DNA from 3 places in the Aminobacter sp. DSM 101952 genome. Region 2 is predicted to be linked to each of the others. Evidence: predicted binding sites of a transcription regulator. Region 2 holds the regulator's gene; each other region holds the start of a gene.
The links. The regulator LexA, encoded in region 2, represses DNA repair genes until DNA is damaged. The targets are predictions, from matches to a motif close to TGTTCNNNNTGTGTTCNG.

Region 1 (5,558 bases), on a different contig from region 2:
GCGCACGTCATGGACGACGGGCTGTTCGAGAACTGGATCCGCAGTGCCGCCGCAGTCGTCAGGCCGCGCGGCGGGCTGGCCATCATCGCCCGGCCGGAACAGTTGGCCCCCATCCTCGGCGCCCTGGACGGGCGTTTTGGCAAGGTCGAGATCGTGCCGGTCCATCCCCGCGCCGACGCCGCCGCGATCCGCGTCGTCGTGCGCGCCGTCAGGGCCTCGCGGGCGCCGCTGGCGCTCTGCCCGCCGCTCGTGCTGCGCGATGCGGACGACAGGTTGTCGCAACGCGCCGATGATATAAGCAACGGCCGCTCGTCGCTTTTCGGCGACTGAGCAACGCCAAAGCATTGCGGATGTCGCAGGAATGCATACATCCCGCATGACACAGACCGGAGAGACCGAAACGTGAAGAAGCTGTTGCGCCGCCTGCTGCCGAGATCGATGCGTGGCGGCGAGGTCGTCATTCCCGTGCTCAGGCTGCAGGGCGCGATCATGTCGGGCGGCGGCCAGTTCCGGCCGACCCTTTCGCTGGCAACCACTGCCGGCCTGATCGAGAAGGCGTTCGCCATTCCCGGCCCGGCGGTCGCCATTTCGATCAACTCTCCCGGCGGCTCGCCGGTGCAGTCGCGGCTGATCTACAAGCGCATACGCGACCTTGCCGCCGAGAAGAACAAGAAGGTGCTGGTCTTCGTCGAGGACGTCGCCGCCTCGGGCGGCTACATGATCGCGATCGCCGGCGACGAGATCATCGCCGACCCCTCGTCCATCGTCGGATCGATCGGCGTGGTGTCGGCTTCCTTCGGCTTCACCGACCTGATCAAGAAGATCGGCGTCGAGCGGCGCGTCTACACGGCGGGCGAGAACAAGGCGACGCTCGATCCGTTCCAGCCGGAAAAGAAGGAAGACATCGAGCGGCTGAAGAAGCTGCAGCTCGAAGTGCACGAGACTTTCATCGACATGGTCAAGGACCGTCGCCGCGGCAAGCTCAAGGACGATCCGGACCTGTTCACCGGCCTGTTCTGGTCGGGCAAGAAGGGGCTGGAGCTCGGCCTGGTCGATTCCCTCGGCGACATGCGAACCGTGCTCAGGGACCGCTACGGCGCCAAGGCCGAACTCAAGCTCATCACCGCGCCGCGCGGCCTGTTCGGCCGCCGCCTCGGCCTCGGCTCTTCGACTTCAGGCTTTGGCCCCGATGTCGCCGGCGCCGTCGCCTCGGGGCTGGTGGATGCGGCGGAAGAGCGCGCATTGTGGAGCCGCTTCGGCCTTTGAAAAAGCCGAAACCGCGGACTATCATCGGGGAATGACCCCGGCTGGCCGGAAACGCACCCGGCAACCGAAGGGAGGAGAATGACGATGCCTCAGCTCATCTTTTTCGCGCTTGTCGGCGTGGTCGCCTATATCGGCTATCGCTCCTTCATCAGGGAGGCCGAGCGGGTGACGGCCAAGGTGCGGCGCAACGAGCGCCAGCGCGAGACCGGCGCCTCGGGCACGCTGGTCAAGGACCCCGAGACCGGCGAATACCGGCTCGAGAAGGAATGAACGCCGGCTCGTGACCCTGAACAGCGTTCCGCTCGCCGAACTCGCCCCGGCCAAGATCAATCTCGCGCTGCACGTCACCGGCCGGCGCGCCGACGGCTACCATCTGCTCGAGACACTCGTCGTGTTCGCCGAATTCGGCGACCGCATCACGGTTGCGGCGTCGAGCGAAGACTGCTTCTTCGTCGACGGTCCCTTCGCCGGCGACGTGCCGCGCGATGCCGGCAACCTCGTCCTGCGCGCCCGCGACGCGCTGCGGGCGGCCTATCCCGCCCATGCCGCCCAGCCGGTTTCGATCTCGCTCGAAAAGCACCTGCCTGTCGCGTCCGGCATCGGCGGCGGTTCGAGCGATGCGGCGGCGACGCTGCGCGCGCTGTCCCGGCTCTGGCGCCTCCCGGCCGACGCCGCCGCACTGGCGCGCCTCGCCCTGCCGCTCGGCGCCGACCTGCCGATGTGCCTCGCCGGGCACCCTCTCCTTGCCCGCGGCATCGGCGAAAAGCTCGATCCGGTCCGGCATTTTCCGGCCCTGCCGATGGTGCTGGTCAATCCCGGCATCGCCGTGGAGACGCCAAAAGTGTTCCGCGCGCTGGCCTCGCGCGACAATGCCCCGCTTGCGCCGCTCGACAGTGCCGACACCGTGCTCGACTGGCTCGCCACGAGCCGCAACGACCTCGAGCAGGCAGCGATGTCGATCGAACCGTCGATCGCCGAGGTCCTGGCCGCGCTTCGCAGTTCAGGTGCCGCCTTCGCCCGCATGTCGGGCTCCGGCGCCACCTGCTTCGGCATCTTCGACAGCGCAGCAGCCGCTACGCGTGCGGCAGCGGCGATCTCGAACGCGCATCCCGGCTGGTTCAGCACCGCCACCGTGACGCGGACCTAGGAGCCCAGGAATGGCAAGCGAGCCCCGCCCCTTCGTGCCTGTCCGCATCGCGGTGCTCACCGTCTCCGACACACGCACGCTGGCCGACGACAAGTCGGGCCAGACGTTGGCCGACCGCATCACTGAAACCGGCCACGTGCTCAAGGCACGCGACATCGTCACTGACGACAAGGACAAGATCCGCGAGCGCGTCACCGCCTGGTCGCTCGACCCCGAGATCGACGTCATCATCACCACCGGCGGCACCGGCTTCACCGGCCGCGACGTCACGCCCGACGCGCTGGAGCCTATCTTCGAAAAGCGCATGGACGGCTTCTCGGAGGTGTTCCACCGCATCTCCTACGACAAGATCGGGACGTCGACGATCCAGTCGCGCGCCACCGGCGGCGTGCTCAACGCCACCTTCGTCTTCGTGCTGCCGGGGTCGCCCGGCGCCTGCCGCGACGCCTGGGACGGCATCCTCAAGGCGCAGCTCGACTACCGCCACATGCCATGCAACTTCGTGGAAATCATGCCGCGGCTCGACGAACATCTCAGGCGCGGCGGCACCAAGACAGCCTGACGCTACCGCTGGGCGACGACGATCTCGGCGTCGAGCGTCTTCATCGCCAGCCCGCGGGCGATGCCTTCGGCATCGGCGCCGTTGCGCGCCTGCACCATCGCCTGCTTCCTGGTGATGATCAGCGCCTGCTCCAGTGCCCGGGGCCGTGATGTCACCCGCGCCCAGAACGGTCGGTTGCTTGCCCTCGACCGGGTGAAGCGGGCAGCCATGGACAGCCGGCTCATGTGGCGCACCGCGTCCTCGGTCCAGCCTTCGGCCAGGCGGGCGCCGGGTTCGACCAGCAGCAGCCAGTCACTCTTGGCCTGCGCGATGCCGACCTTGATGCCGCCGCTGGCGACATAGCCGCAGCCGGCATGCTCGGCGACATAATGCGTCTGGTCGGTCGAGCCGAGATCGCAGACGATCACCTCGCGCACCACGCCCTCGACGGCAGCACCGACCAGCGAGGCCAGCGTGCGCGCCAGCCCCTCCTCATCGTCCCTGGTTTCGATCAGAACGCTCAACATCCCTAGCCGCATATCCGAAAGCCGGGCCCAGCGCCAGTTTTGCCGCCACATCGACAAAGTTCTTGATTTGTTCTCTTTCGCCGAATAGGAATAGTTTCATGCTGGACGAATCGACGGACGGCGCTTTTCCCTCCGGGAGACAGTGAAATGGAACCCATTGCGCGTGCCGATATTGCTGCCTTCAAGGGCGGCGGAGCCGGGATGGCCAATGCCATGGTCGAGGAAAGCGGCCTGCGCATCAACCATGAGCGCAGGCGCGGGCGTGGCGCAGGCGTCAATCCGTCAGGGCGCTACGAGCCGGTCAGCCGCCATGTCTTCGACGACGGCTGGAGCACCATCGAAGAGCTGCCGCCGTTCAAGACTGAAGTACAGGTCGAAAAGCCGCGCACCATCATCACCCGCAACGAGTCGCCGGACATCTCCTTCGACCGCTCGATCAACCCCTATCGCGGCTGCGAGCATGGCTGCGTCTACTGCTTCGCCCGGCCGACCCACAGCTACATGGGCCTGTCGGCCGGACTCGACTTCGAGTCCAGGCTGTTTGCCAAGCCCGACGCGGCGCGGCTGCTCGACCGAGAGCTGTCGAAGGACGGCTACCAGCCGCGCACCATCGCCATCGGCACAAACACCGACCCCTACCAGCCGATCGAAAAGAACTGGCGCATCATGCGCGAGGTGCTGGAGGTGCTGGAGGCGCGCAACCACCCGGTCGGCATTGTCACCAAGTCGGCGATGATCGTCAGGGACATCGACATCCTCGGCCGCATGGCCGAGAAGGGGCTGGCCAAGGTGGCGCTGTCGGTGACGACGCTCGACCGCCTGCTGGCGCGCACCATGGAGCCGCGCGCCGCGACCCCGACCAAGCGGCTCGAGGCGATCCGGCAACTCTCAGATGCCGGCATCCCGGTCTCGGTGATGGTGGCGCCGATCATTCCCGGGCTCACCGACCAGGAAATCGAGCGCATCCTCGATTCGGCGAAGGCCGCCGGTGCGACCAGCGCCGGCTACGTCATCCTGCGCCTGCCGCTCGAAGTCAGTCCGATCTTCAAGGACTGGCTGCTTCGCCATTACCCCGACAGCTATCGCCACGTGCTGTCGCTGATCCGTTCGATGCGCGACGGCAAGGACTACGATTCCGAGTGGGGCAAGCGCATGAAGGGCAAGGGCCCCTATGCCTGGCAGATCGGCCGCCGTTTCGAGATCGCCGCCCAGCGCCTCGGCCTCAACTCGGTGCGGACGCCGCTGCGCACCGATCTGTTCGAGGCTGCCCCCAAGGACCAGCAGCAACTGATGCTGCTCTGACGACGGCGCGGGCAGGCCATGCCCGCTGCATGAGATCCCGTCCGGCCCCTCCCCGTGGCCAGTCGACGGTGCCTTCCCGGGCCGCCGCCCCAATCGGCCGGGAAGGTCTTGCGGAGAATCGGAGCCGATGCGAGCATCGCCGCACTATGGCTCGCCCGCGTTCCGATTCTCCGCCCCTCTTCGAGTTCATCGACAAGCCCGACTTCGCCTTCGAAACGAAAGCGATCTCGGGAGGGTTGTGGCCATGCGCCGGTCTCGACGAGGCCGGACGCGGACCGCTCGCCGGCCCGGTCGTGGCCGCAGCCGTCGTGCTCGATCCCGACAACATCCCCGCTGGCCTCGACGATTCCAAGCGGCTGACCGCTGCCCAGCGCGAGGCATTGTTCGATGATGTCCTGGCCAAGGCGCTGGGCGTCGCCGTTGCTTCCGTCTCGGCCGACAGCATCGACCGCAGCGACATCCGCAAGGCAAGCCTGGAAGCGATGCGCCGCGCGCTGGCGGGCCTGCCGATGACCGCGAAATCGGCCCTTGCCGACGGCCGCGACGTGCCGCCCGGTCTCGCCTGCACCTGCAAGGCGTTGGTCAAGGGCGACCAGCGTTCGCAATCCATCGCAGCCGCCTCGATCGTCGCCAAGGTGACGCGCGACCGGATGATGTCGGCCTGCGGCTCAAACGACAATCGCTACGGCTTCGAGGTGCATATGGGCTATGCCACCGCCCGCCACCGCGCAGCGATCGTCGAGCATGGCGCTGCGGTGCGCATCCATCGCGTGTC
Region 2 (5,558 bases):
TTGGCGCCATCGGCACCATGGATCAGCGGGATGTGCGCCATGACGGGCACGTCCCAGCCCATGGCGTCGTAGATGACGGTCTGGCGCGCGGCGTTGGTCAGATGGTCGTCGCCGCGGATGATGTGGGTGACGCCCATGTCATGGTCGTCGACGACGACGGCATGCATGTAGGTCGGCACGCCGTCCGAACGCAGGATGATGAAATCGTCGAGATCCTTGTTGGGGAAGCGCACGTCGCCCTGCACGCGGTCGCGCACCAGCGTCTCGCCCTCGCGTGGCGCCTTGATGCGGATCACCGGCTTGACGCCTTCGGGTGCCTCGGATGGGGCGCGGTCGCGCCAGCGGCCGTCATAGCGGGGCGGGCGGCCCTCGGCGCGTGCCTTCTCGCGCATCTCCTCGAGTTCGGCCTGCGAGGCGTAGCAGTGATAGGCCTTGCCCGCGCGGACAAGCTCTTCGGCGACTTCGCGGTGACGTGGCGCGCGCTCGAACTGCGAGATCGGCTCGCCCTGCCAGGTCAGGCCGAGCCAGGTCAGGCCTTCGAGGATTGCCGCGGTGGCGGCATCGGTCGAACGCTCGCGGTCGGTGTCTTCGATGCGCAGCAGCATGGTGCCGCCGGTGTGGCGGGAATAGAGCCAGTTGAAGAGGGCCGTGCGCGCGCCACCGATATGCAGATAGCCGGTGGGCGAGGGGGCGAAGCGGGTGACGACGGACATGGCGATTTCCAACGGAGGCATGGCGCGCTTGGCCGAAGACCGGCGGCGCATGGCGTTTCGGTGGCGCTGATGTAGCATAGAAGGTCTGGGGCGCAAGGGGCAGGCCCGATGGGCGAGCGCGTGCGGGAGGGGGAAACCGGTAACAATCCGGTGGTCGAGACCGGCGAGCGCGCCTTGCTGGGAGGGGCGGCCGTGTCCTCGGTGGCATGGGTGAGGCCGACTGTACCCAGCGCGGAAGCCACGGAAATCGCCGTGGTGCCGGTTCCGCAGCCTTATTTTCCCCGGCTGCCGGCATGGTCAGGCGCCGCCGCCAGTGTTCGTTCATCGACGCGGGCCATGCGGGTGGCCATCGAAACCGAGCTCGAACGAGGCGCTGCATTCCTGCTCGTGCCGGTCTTCCTGGCCATCGGCGCGCTTGGCTATTTCAGCTTTCATGCCGAGCCGCCTTTTGCGCCGCTGGTCACGGCTTTCGGGCTCCTGGCCGTGCTCGCCTTTCTCATGCGTACGAACAGGCTGGCCCACTACGCGCTCGCCGCCGCGGCCATCTGCCTGCTCGGCATGGCCATGGCCAAGATCGAAACGGATAGGATGGCGACCAGGATGCTCGGCGCGACGATATCGGCAGGCATCACCGGGCGGGTGGTCGAGATCGACAGCCTCGACAACGGCCGTCAGCGCCTGACCCTCGACATCCTGGCGACGGAGCGTCCGGTTCTGCGCTATGCGCCGGATCGCGTGCGGCTGACCGCGCGCAAGCTCCCCGATGGCGTGACCGCCGGCTCGCTGGTGACGGGCTATGCCCGGCTGATGCCGCCATCCGGCCCGGTAAGGCCGGGAAGTTACGACTTTTCCTTCGAAAGCTATTTTGACGGCATCGGCGCCAGCGGCTTCTTCATGAAGGGGCCGGAGCTTGTTGCGTCCACCGACCCGTTGCCGGCCACGAGCCAGGCCGCGGCCTGGGTGGCAAATGCGCGCGACCGCATCGCACAGCGCATTCGCGATCGCGTCGGCGGCGCGGAGGGCGAAATCGCTGCAGCCCTCGTCGTCGGCGTGCGCGGCGGCATCCCGGAAGACGTCAACGAGGCGCTGCGGCGCACCGGGCTCTACCACATCATTTCGATCTCGGGCCTGCACATGGCGATGGTCGCCGGGACGGTGATGCTGCTGACGCGGCTGGCCTTTGCCGCCTTTCCGGCGTTCGCGTCGCGTCGTCCGGTGAAGAAATATGCGGCAAGCGCCGCATTGGCCGCGACAGGGGGCTATCTGTTCATTTCGGGGGCCGAGGTCGCCGCGCAGCGCAGCTTCATCATGCTGGCCGTGATGCTGACGGCCGTGCTGTTCGACCGGGCTGCCTTGACCATGCGCAATCTGGCGATCTCGGCCATCGTCGTCATCGTGATTTCGCCGCACGAGGTGGTTGGACCGAGCTTCCAGATGTCGTTTGCAGCGACAGCGGCACTTGTCGGTGCCTATGCCTGGTGGTCCGACCGGCGCGAGCAACAGGCGCAGCCCGTCGTCCAGCGGTCGTTGCCGTCCAAGCTGTGGCGCTGGCTGGCGACCGTTGCGGCCGGGCTCGTCGCGACGTCGCTGATCGCCGGGCTTGCCACCAGCGTCTTCGGCGCCTGGCATTTCCAGCGCATCTCGCCGCTCAGCCTTGTCGCCAACCTGGCGGTGATGCCGATCGTCTCGGTGCTGGTCATGCCGTTTGCCGTGCTCGCCGGCCTGTTCATGCCGTTGCGCCTCGACGGCATCTTCCTTGACACCATGGGGGCCGGCCTGACGGCCATGATCGCGCTGGCGACGTGGTTCTCCGAGCGCTCGCCCGTCGATGCGGTCGGGCTGATGTCGACCCATTCGGTCGTCCTCGTCACCTTGGCGCTGGTCATAGGCTCGATGGCGACGACCTGGCTGCGACTGGCGGCGCTGCCGATTGCGACCCTGGCTCTGCTGCTGCTGATGAACGCGGAAGCGCCCGACGCGTTCGTCTCGGAGGATGCGCGCCTGGTGGGCGTGCCGGTTGGCGAAGGCAAGCTTGCCGTCAATCGGACCCGGCCAAGCCAGTTCACCGTCGACAATTGGAAACGTGCCCTGGTGTCGGAAGACCTGATCGGCCCCGCGCGCGTCGCCCCGGCAAGCGCTGCAAACCCGAAGCAGAACATCGGCCAGGGCGGTTCGGGCCGGTCCGGCGGTGATGCGGCCTTTTCCTGCACCGACGGGCTGTGTCTCATCGAGCACCCCTCGGGCATGCACCTGGCCCATGCGGAAAACGCGGCAGCCGCCAGGCGAGCCTGCGGCATCGCCAACCTTGTCGTCGTGAACGACGCCACGGCACGCAATCCGTGCGGCAACGCTGCTGTTGTCGTGCTCACCAGCCGCGCGTTGGCTCGCCTGGGAAGCGCGGCGATATTCTTGAGGCCTGCCCAGGACGGCGCGCGCCAGGATGTCGAGATCCGCCACGCCGTGGCCACGCCATACCGACCCTGGCATGTGCAGCGGGCATTCTCGCGCGAGGCGAGGGGACTGCCGCCCTATCGGCGAGACAGCAGGCGTCCGGGCGCATCAGAACCGGCATCGCCAGCCCGATAGGCCGTGCGCATGCGCGCCAGGTTGCCTGCAGGGATTAGTACCGGCGGATCAGCCCGACGAGCTTGCCCTGAACCTTGACCCGGTCAGGTCCGAAGATGCGGGTTTCATAGGCCGGATTGGCGGCTTCCAGAGCGATCGAGGCGCCCTTGCGGCGGAAGCGCTTGAGCGTCGCTTCCTCGTCGTCGACCAGTGCAACGATGATCTCGCCGGGGTTGGCGATGTTGGAACTGCGGATAACCACCGTATCGCCATCGAAGATGCCGGCCTCGATCATCGAGTCGCCCTTGACCTCGAGGGCATAATGCTCGCCGCCCATGATCATGTCCGGCGGCACCGAAATGGAATGGGTCTTGTGCTGGATCGCGTCGATCGGCACGCCGGCGGCGATGCGCCCCATGACCGGGATGGTGACGGCAGCAGCGACATCGTCGTCATTGCCGGCCGAGAACGATCTCGATGGCTCCGGCTTGCGGCCAAGGCTGCCCTCGATGACGCTCGGCGAGAATTTTCGTGCCGCATTGAGGCCGGGTGCGATCGAATCGGGCAGTCGCAACACTTCCAGCGCGCGTGCCCGGTTGGGCAGGCGGCGGATGAAGCCACGTTCCTCGAGCGCGGTGATCAAGCGGTGGATGCCGGATTTGGAGGCGAGATCCAGCGCTTCCTTCATTTCGTCGAAGGATGGCGGAATGCCCGCTTCCTTCAACCGCTCATGAATGAACAGCAGAAGCTCGTGTTGCTTGCGCGTCAGCATGGTCACCCCCGAGGAATCAGAAGAAAAACAAACCCAGAACAAACACTATCTGTTCCAGTTGTGTTCCGCAACTGTTTATATTTCGTGAAGGGGGTTGGGTATGCTCAGCGCAGCATCAGCACGCGGCACGGGTTGCCACGTTCGGCAGCCGGTGCGAAGGGGGCGCGCATGATCGCGCAGTTGGCGTCCGCCAGCGTGCGCAGCATCGACGAATCCTGGATGGTGTAGGGCGTCACCACAAGGCCGTCGGCGGTTTCGCGCGCGAGGGCGCGGACGAAGTCCTGGCGCAGGTCGTTGGCGGTCATCGCGGCGTCGAGGATGCCAGTGCGAATGTCAGGCGAATAGGGCCGCCCGCCAAGAGTTGCCAGCAGCGGCTTGAGGAAGATGTGCGCGCAGATCAGGCTGGCGACGGGATTTCCGGGCAGTCCGATGCAGCGCGTCTTGCCGAGGCGGCCGAACATCAGCGGCTTGCCGGGGCGCATGGCGATCTTCCAGAAATCGAGATCCATGCCGAGCCCGGTCAGCACGCGGTGCACCAGGTCGTGGTCGCCGACGGACGCGCCGCCAAGCGTGACGATGACGTCCGCCTGCGCATCGAGCGCCTTGCCGACGAGGGTCGCGATCGCATCGGTGCGGTCCGGTGCGATGCCGAGGTCGAGCACGCGCGCGCCGACGGATTCGGCGATGGCGGCGACACCATAGGCGTTGGAGGCAATGATCTGGCCGGGGCCGGGGTTGCTGCCGGGCGGCAGAAGTTCGTCGCCGGTGGCGATGATCGCGATCAGCGGCGCCTTGGCGACCTGCAATTCGGGATGATTGGCCGCGGCAATGAGCGACAAGCCTGCCGGATCGAGCACGCGCCCGGCGTCGAGGATCAGGTCGCCCTGCCGGAAGTCCAGGCCCTTGGCGCGGATGTTGCGGCCCGGCGCCGTCGGCTCCACGACCTCGATCTCGCCATTGCCGAGGTCGCGCACGTTTTCCTGGATGACGACGGTGTCGGCGCCCTCGGGCACGGGAGCGCCGGTGAAGATGCGCACCGCCTGGCCTGGCGCCAGCGTTCCGGTGAACTGCCTGCCTGCCGGAGCCTCGCCGATGACCGACAGCCTTGCCGGCAGCGATGCTATGTCGTCGGCGCGCACGGCATAGCCATCCATTGCCGAGGCAGCGAAGGGAGGCTGCGTGCGCAAGGCGTGCAAGGGTGCGGCAAGGACACGGCCCGCCGCTTCCCGCAGGCCGACCGTTTCAGAACCGCTCGGTTGAGCGCCGTCGAGAAGGCGCGCCAGCGCTTCGGAGACTGGAAGCAAAGCCATGGCTATTCGCCTGCCTTGTAGTCGCCCGACTTGCCGCCGGTCTTCTCGACCAGGCGGATGCCGGAAATCACCATGCCGCGGTCGGCGGCCTTGGCCATGTCGTAGATGGTCAGGCAGGCTACGGAAGCCGCCGTCAGCGCTTCCATTTCGACGCCGGTCTTGCCGCTGACGCGGGCAAGGGCCGTGACGCGAAGGCCG
Region 3 (5,558 bases), on a different contig from region 2:
GTCGTTTGGCGGCACCGAGATCGTCGCCCACATTTCGGCCAGGCCGGACGGACGCTTCGACGTCAGGCCCGAGGGCGGCGAAGCCTTCGTGCTTGCCGCCGAAACAACGGACGCCGACGCCACCGTCGCCGGCTGGCCGGGCCACGTCACAGTGTTCGAGAACGGCCGTTCCTTCGACTTCGCGATCAGCGATCCGTTTGCGCGGGCCGCCGAGATCGGCGAAGGCACGTCGAGCATGCGGGCGCCGATGCCGGGGCTGGTCAAGCTGGTGCGCGCGGCCAAGGGCGACAAGGTCACCAAGGGACAGGCACTGCTGGTGCTCGAGGCGATGAAGATGGAACACACCATCACCGCCACCCATGACGGGGTGATCCAGGAGATCGCCGCGGAAGGCGCGCAGGTGACGGACGGAACGGTGCTGGTGCGCTTCGAGGAATAGTGCCGCCGTTTGCGAAAGCGCAACTCCAGCCCAAAAATGGGTTTCGATCTTCGGGCCGACGCCTTAGGGCTGCAGGGCAGCGACCAACGACAGGCGACCCCGTGACCGAAACCAGCAGCGAAGCCATCCCGCATGGGCTCTACGAGGACTTGCTGGCGCTGCTGACCGGCACGATGCTGGTCGCGCTGGGACTGGTGCTCTACACCCATGCCGGGCTGATCACCGGCAGCTCGGCCGGGCTGGCGCTGCTCATCCAGTATGTCACCGGCTACGGTTTCGGTGCGGTCTTCTTCGTCATCAACCTGCCGTTCTATTATCTCGCGGTGAAACGCATGGGCTGGCCGTTCGCGCTACGCACCTTTGCCGCGGTGGCGCTGATCTCGGCCTTGTCGCGGCTGACGCCGGAATGGATCGGCATCGCGCATGTCGAACCGCTCTATGCGGCGGTCGCCGGCGGCGGGCTGATGGGCATGGGACTGCTGATCCTGTTCCGCCACCGCGCCGGGCTCGGCGGCTTCAACATCCTGGCGCTCTACCTGCAGGACAATTACGGCATCCGCGCCGGCTATTTCCAGCTTGCCGTCGACCTCAGCATCCTGGTCGTATCACTGTTCTACCTCGACTGGACGAAGGTGGCGCTGTCGGTGGCGGGCGCGGCGGTGCTCAACCTGATCATCGCCATCAACCACCGTCCCGGCCGCTATGTCGGCATGAGCTGACGCAGCAAACAAAAAAGCCGCGCCAAGGGCGCGGCTTTCGCTGCAATCCGTTGCGGATCAGTGCGTGGTCGGCTGCTTGGTCTTCCTGAGATAGGGCAGCACGCGCTCGAACGAGCCGAAGCGCTTGATGGCATCCTCGTCGGACACGGCGGCGGTGACGATGACGTCGTCGCCCTGCTTCCACTGCACCGGCGTTGCCACCTGATACTTGGCGGTCAGCTGGATCGAATCGAGCGCGCGCAAGATCTCGTCGAAGTTGCGGCCGGTCGACATCGGATAGGTCAGCGTCAGCTTGACCTTCTTGTCGGGCCCGATGACGAACACCGAGCGCACGGTGGCATTGTCTGCCGGGGTGCGGCCTTCCGAGCTGTCGCCGGCACCGGCCGGCAGCATGTCATAGAGCTTGGCGACGGCAAGCGTCGGATCGCCGATCATCGGGTAGTCGACCTTGTTGCCGGACAGTTGCTCGATATCGGCCTTCCACTTGTGGTGGTTTTCGACCGGATCGACCGAGATGCCGATCATCTTGGCGTTGCGCTGGGCGAAATCCGCCTTGAGCCCGGCCATGTAGCCCAGTTCGGTCGTGCAGACCGGGGTGAAATCCTTGGGGTGCGAAAACAGCACGGCATAGCCGTCGCCGATCCAGTCGTGAAAGCTGATCGGGCCTTCCGTGGTGTCGGCTTTGAAATCCGGGGCGGTGTCGTTGATACGAAGGCTCATGGCTCGGTTCCTCCTGAAATCGACGCACGAAGCGACGTCGCAGCCAAAACGGCGCGCATATGACGTCCGAGTGCGAATGCGCCATCTTGCGCCAAGCCCACGAAAACGACAATGGCCGGGACAAGCCCGGCCATTGGAACAATTCGGACTTTCCAGGAAAACCTACTGCTGGATCGGCGCGTACTTGCCGTCATGCCACTGGTTGATGTCGTAGCTGGCGTTCTTCAGGTCGCCCTTCTCGTCGAAGACCACGTCGCCGACGACGGTGCTGATCGGCTTGCCATCCTTGAGCGCCTCGGCGACCTTCATCGGATCGTCGGTGCCGGCGCGTTCGATGCCCTGCGCGAAAGCCTGGATGGTGGCGTAGGAGAACAGGGTGAAACCTTCCGGCACGAAACCGCCGGCCTTGATCTTCTCGACCGCTTCCTTGGCTTCGGGCTTGGCCTGCGGATCGGACGGGAAGACGAACATCGTGCCTTCGCCGGCCGGACCGGCGATCTGCCAGAATTCAGGCGAGGCGATCGAGTCCGGCATGATCAGCTGATACTTGAAGTTCTGCTCCGCCGACTGGCGCAGGATGAGGCCGGCCTCGGGGTGGTAGCCACCGAAATAGACGACATCGGCCTTGAGATCCTTGAGCTTGGTGACGAGCGCCGAATAGTCCTTCTCGCCGGCATTGATGCCTTCGTACAGAAGCTCGGTGAGGCCCGCGGCATTCATCGTCGTCTTGACGGCATCGGCCACGCCCTGGCCGTAGGCGCTCTTGTCGTGCAGCACGACGACGTTCTTGCCCTTGTACTTCTCGGCGATCCACGGCCCGATGAAGGCCCCCTGCGCGTCGTCGCGGGTGTAGAGACGCATGATCGTCGACCAGCCCTTGGCGGCCGCATCGTCGGTCATGATCGGGTTCGACGACGCCGGCGACATCATCAGCGCGCCGCTCTCGGCATAGACGGCGGAGGCCGGAATGCTCGAGCCCGAGCAGGCGTGGCCGTCGATGAACTTGATGCCGTTGGCAACGATGCGGTTGGCGACCGAAACCGCCTGCTTGGGATCGCAGACGTCGTCCTCGACCGAAAGCTTGAGCTGGCGACCCAGGACGCCGCCCTTTTCGTTGATCGCCTTGACCGCAGCCTCGGCGCCCTGGCGGAACTGGTCGCCGATATTGGCGAGCTGGCCGGTCATCGGCCCGACGACGGCGACGGTGATGTCTTCGGCAAATGCCACGCCGGCACTGAGCGACAGCGCGAGCAATGCGCCAACTGAACGTTTGAAATGCATTCTTCCCTCCCCCTGAGCGCGCCGGCGATGCCGCGCGCCATTAAATGCACTGGAAACCTCCCACCCAGCTTGTGCCTTGTCTTGGCGCATGGGCGTCGGAGCATTGTGCCTGCAAGCGGCACTGGCGGCAATGATGCCGGCAGCCGGGTCGCCGACTGGCCAAAACAAAAAGGCCGCGCCGATCTTGTTTCGATCGGTCGCGGCCTTTTTCGTGGAGGACGTCGCGGAGCGTCTTTGGCCCCGTCGCAGTCCGCCTGCCCTGTTATGCGTCGCGCCTCGCCCGTCCTTCAGACCGTCGCGTTGTTGTTGTTGGAAGCCGCCATGCCGGCGACCTCGATCTTCCCCCCGGAAGCGGTGTTCAGTGCGTGGTCATCCATTCGCGGGCTTCGCGCAGCGCCTTGACGATGTCGAGCTTGGACATCGAGCCGGACAGTTCCGAGCGCAGTTCCGCGGCGCGGGCAGAGCCCTTGATCGCGGCGATGTTGAACCATTTGTGGGCGGCAATGACGTCGACCTCGCAGTCGCGGCCGGTCGCATACATCATGCCCAATTCCAGAAGAATGTCGGCCTGAGCGGTGGAACCCATCGCGCCGAAGCCAGCATCAAAGATTTCGAAACGTGCCATTTTCTTATCCCCTGTCTGTCTCCCGAGAGCGGGCTCGCTGGTGTCCCCGGAGCTGCTCTTTCGATGCTTCCGAAGATGCCGCCCAGCCTTGAATCCGTCGTTAAATGGCGTGCTTAATTCCAGGAAAACAAACCTCAAACAAAGGGTAAACCTCGGAATTCATTAAGGATAGGAACCGTTGCGCCGGTTGGGATTTGGAGAAAATGCGATGAAAATTTGCGCGCGGACGCGAAAGTCTTTGATAACCACGCCCAGCTTTCATCCGTCGCCATCGGTGAATTTCGGGGTCTCATTCCGGCGTTTTCGGGCCGCAAAAATGCGCCCAGCTTCCGCAGCGGCACCGCTTTTGTTTTCGCCAGAGCTGCATTACGCTTACGTTTGCGTAAACCTCAGGCGGGGGAGATGCCTGTGAGCAAGACACCAACCGGGAGGACTTCAATGTTTCGCAAGATGAGCGTGGCCGTGGCGGCCACGATGATGCTGGCCGGCGCGGCCCATGCCGATCCGATCGAAGGCAACTGGAAGACCGAAGCCGGCTCGACCGCCGCGATCGCGTCCTGCGGCGGCAGCTTCTGCATCACGCTGAAGGACGGCAAGCATGCCGGCAAGAAGATCGGCACCTTCAACGCCGATGGCGACAGCGCCTATTCGGGCAAGATCACCGATCCGGCCAACGACAAGACCTATACCGGCAAGGCCAGCCTTGCCGGATCGAGCCTGAAGATGAAGGGCTGCGTGCTTGGCGGCCTGATCTGCAAGACCCAGAACTGGTCGAAACTGTAAGAGCGAACGAGTGAGTAGTGAGTAGTGAGTAGTGAGTAGTGAGTAGTGAGTAGTGAGTAGTGGTCCGGCCCAGGCCGAAGCTACAACCCTCAAGGACCCACTATTTCACTATTCACTATTCACTACTCACTACTCACTATTCACTATTCACTATTCACTATTCACTATTCCCCAAACGCTTCCCTCACGCCCTCGCCCGCTGGCCGAACAGCACCTTCTGGGCTTCCTTGTCGTCGGCAAGGTTGCGGCGGTGGTCTTCGCCGATGGAGATGCCCTTGATCACCGCGGGGCGCGCCATCAGCGTTTCGAACCAGCGCTTGAGGTGCGGGAAGTCGTCGATTTCCTGGCCCTGGTTCTTGTAGGGCTTGACCCAGCCGAGCGAGGCGATGTCGGCGATCGAATAGTCGCCGGCGAGGAACTCGCGGTCGGCGAGGCGCTTGTTCATCACCCCATAGAGGCGATTGACCTCGTTGGTGTAGCGGTCGATGCCATAGGCGATCTTCTCCGGCGCATATTGCCGGAAGTGATGTGCCTGGCCGGCCATCGGCCCGAGGCCGCCGACCTGCCAGAACAGCCACTGATCGACCTCGGCGCGACCGCGCTCGTCCGACGGATACAGCTTGCCGAACTTGCGGCCGAGATACTGCAGGATCGCACCCGACTCGAAGATCGAGATCGGCTCGTGGCCCCACTTGCCGTCGGCGCTCGGACCCTCGGGGTCGACGATCGCCGGCATGCGGTTGTTGGGCGCGATCTTGAGGAATGACGGCTCGAACTGCTCGCCCTTGCCGATGTTGATGTATTTGACCGTGTAGGGAACGCCGAGTTCCTCCAGCATGATCGAGATCTTCCAGCCGTTGGGCGTGGGCCAATAATAGAGCTCGATCGGCAGTGTCTGGGTGGTCATCCCGCAGTCTCCGTTGATGGTCGATGGACTGGAGATATGCGCGGGCCGCTGAAACGCAACCCTGCGAACGTCTTAAGCACCGTC

Region 1: the regulator LexA is predicted to act here: its motif matches at 3,539-3,556, upstream of ASC75_RS17515 (PA0069 family radical SAM protein).
Region 3: the regulator LexA is predicted to act here: its motif matches at 3,908-3,925, upstream of ASC75_RS18495 (sel1 repeat family protein).

The regions. Positions count from the first base shown of each region.
Region 1 covers NZ_LMCL01000030.1:213,969-219,526, reverse strand. The annotation lists gene ASC75_RS17545 (methyltransferase) at 1-330, shown strand, start outside; gene ASC75_RS17540 (S49 family peptidase) at 403-1,266, shown strand; gene ASC75_RS17535 (hypothetical protein) at 1,351-1,536, shown strand; gene ASC75_RS17530 (4-(cytidine 5'-diphospho)-2-C-methyl-D-erythritol kinase) at 1,547-2,413, shown strand; gene moaB (molybdenum cofactor biosynthesis protein B) at 2,424-2,975, shown strand; gene ASC75_RS17520 (glycosyl transferase family 2) at 2,978-3,481, opposite strand; gene ASC75_RS17515 (PA0069 family radical SAM protein) at 3,629-4,783, shown strand; gene ASC75_RS17510 (ribonuclease HII) at 4,930-5,558, shown strand, end outside.
Region 2 covers NZ_LMCL01000023.1:229,534-235,091, reverse strand. The annotation lists gene gltX (glutamate--tRNA ligase) at 1-719, opposite strand, end outside; gene ASC75_RS15190 (ComEC/Rec2 family competence protein) at 822-3,299, shown strand; gene lexA (transcriptional repressor LexA) at 3,334-4,050, opposite strand; gene glp (gephyrin-like molybdotransferase Glp) at 4,155-5,360, opposite strand; gene moaC (cyclic pyranopterin monophosphate synthase MoaC) at 5,363-5,558, opposite strand, start outside.
Region 3 covers NZ_LMCL01000031.1:4,139-9,696, reverse strand. The annotation lists gene ASC75_RS18515 (acetyl/propionyl/methylcrotonyl-CoA carboxylase subunit alpha) at 1-439, shown strand, start outside; gene ASC75_RS18510 (YitT family protein) at 541-1,158, shown strand; gene ASC75_RS18505 (peroxiredoxin) at 1,216-1,878, opposite strand; gene ASC75_RS18500 (ABC transporter substrate-binding protein) at 2,041-3,159, opposite strand; gene ASC75_RS18495 (sel1 repeat family protein) at 3,518-3,784, opposite strand; gene ASC75_RS18490 (DUF2147 domain-containing protein) at 4,223-4,567, shown strand; gene ASC75_RS18485 (glutathione S-transferase family protein) at 4,752-5,474, opposite strand.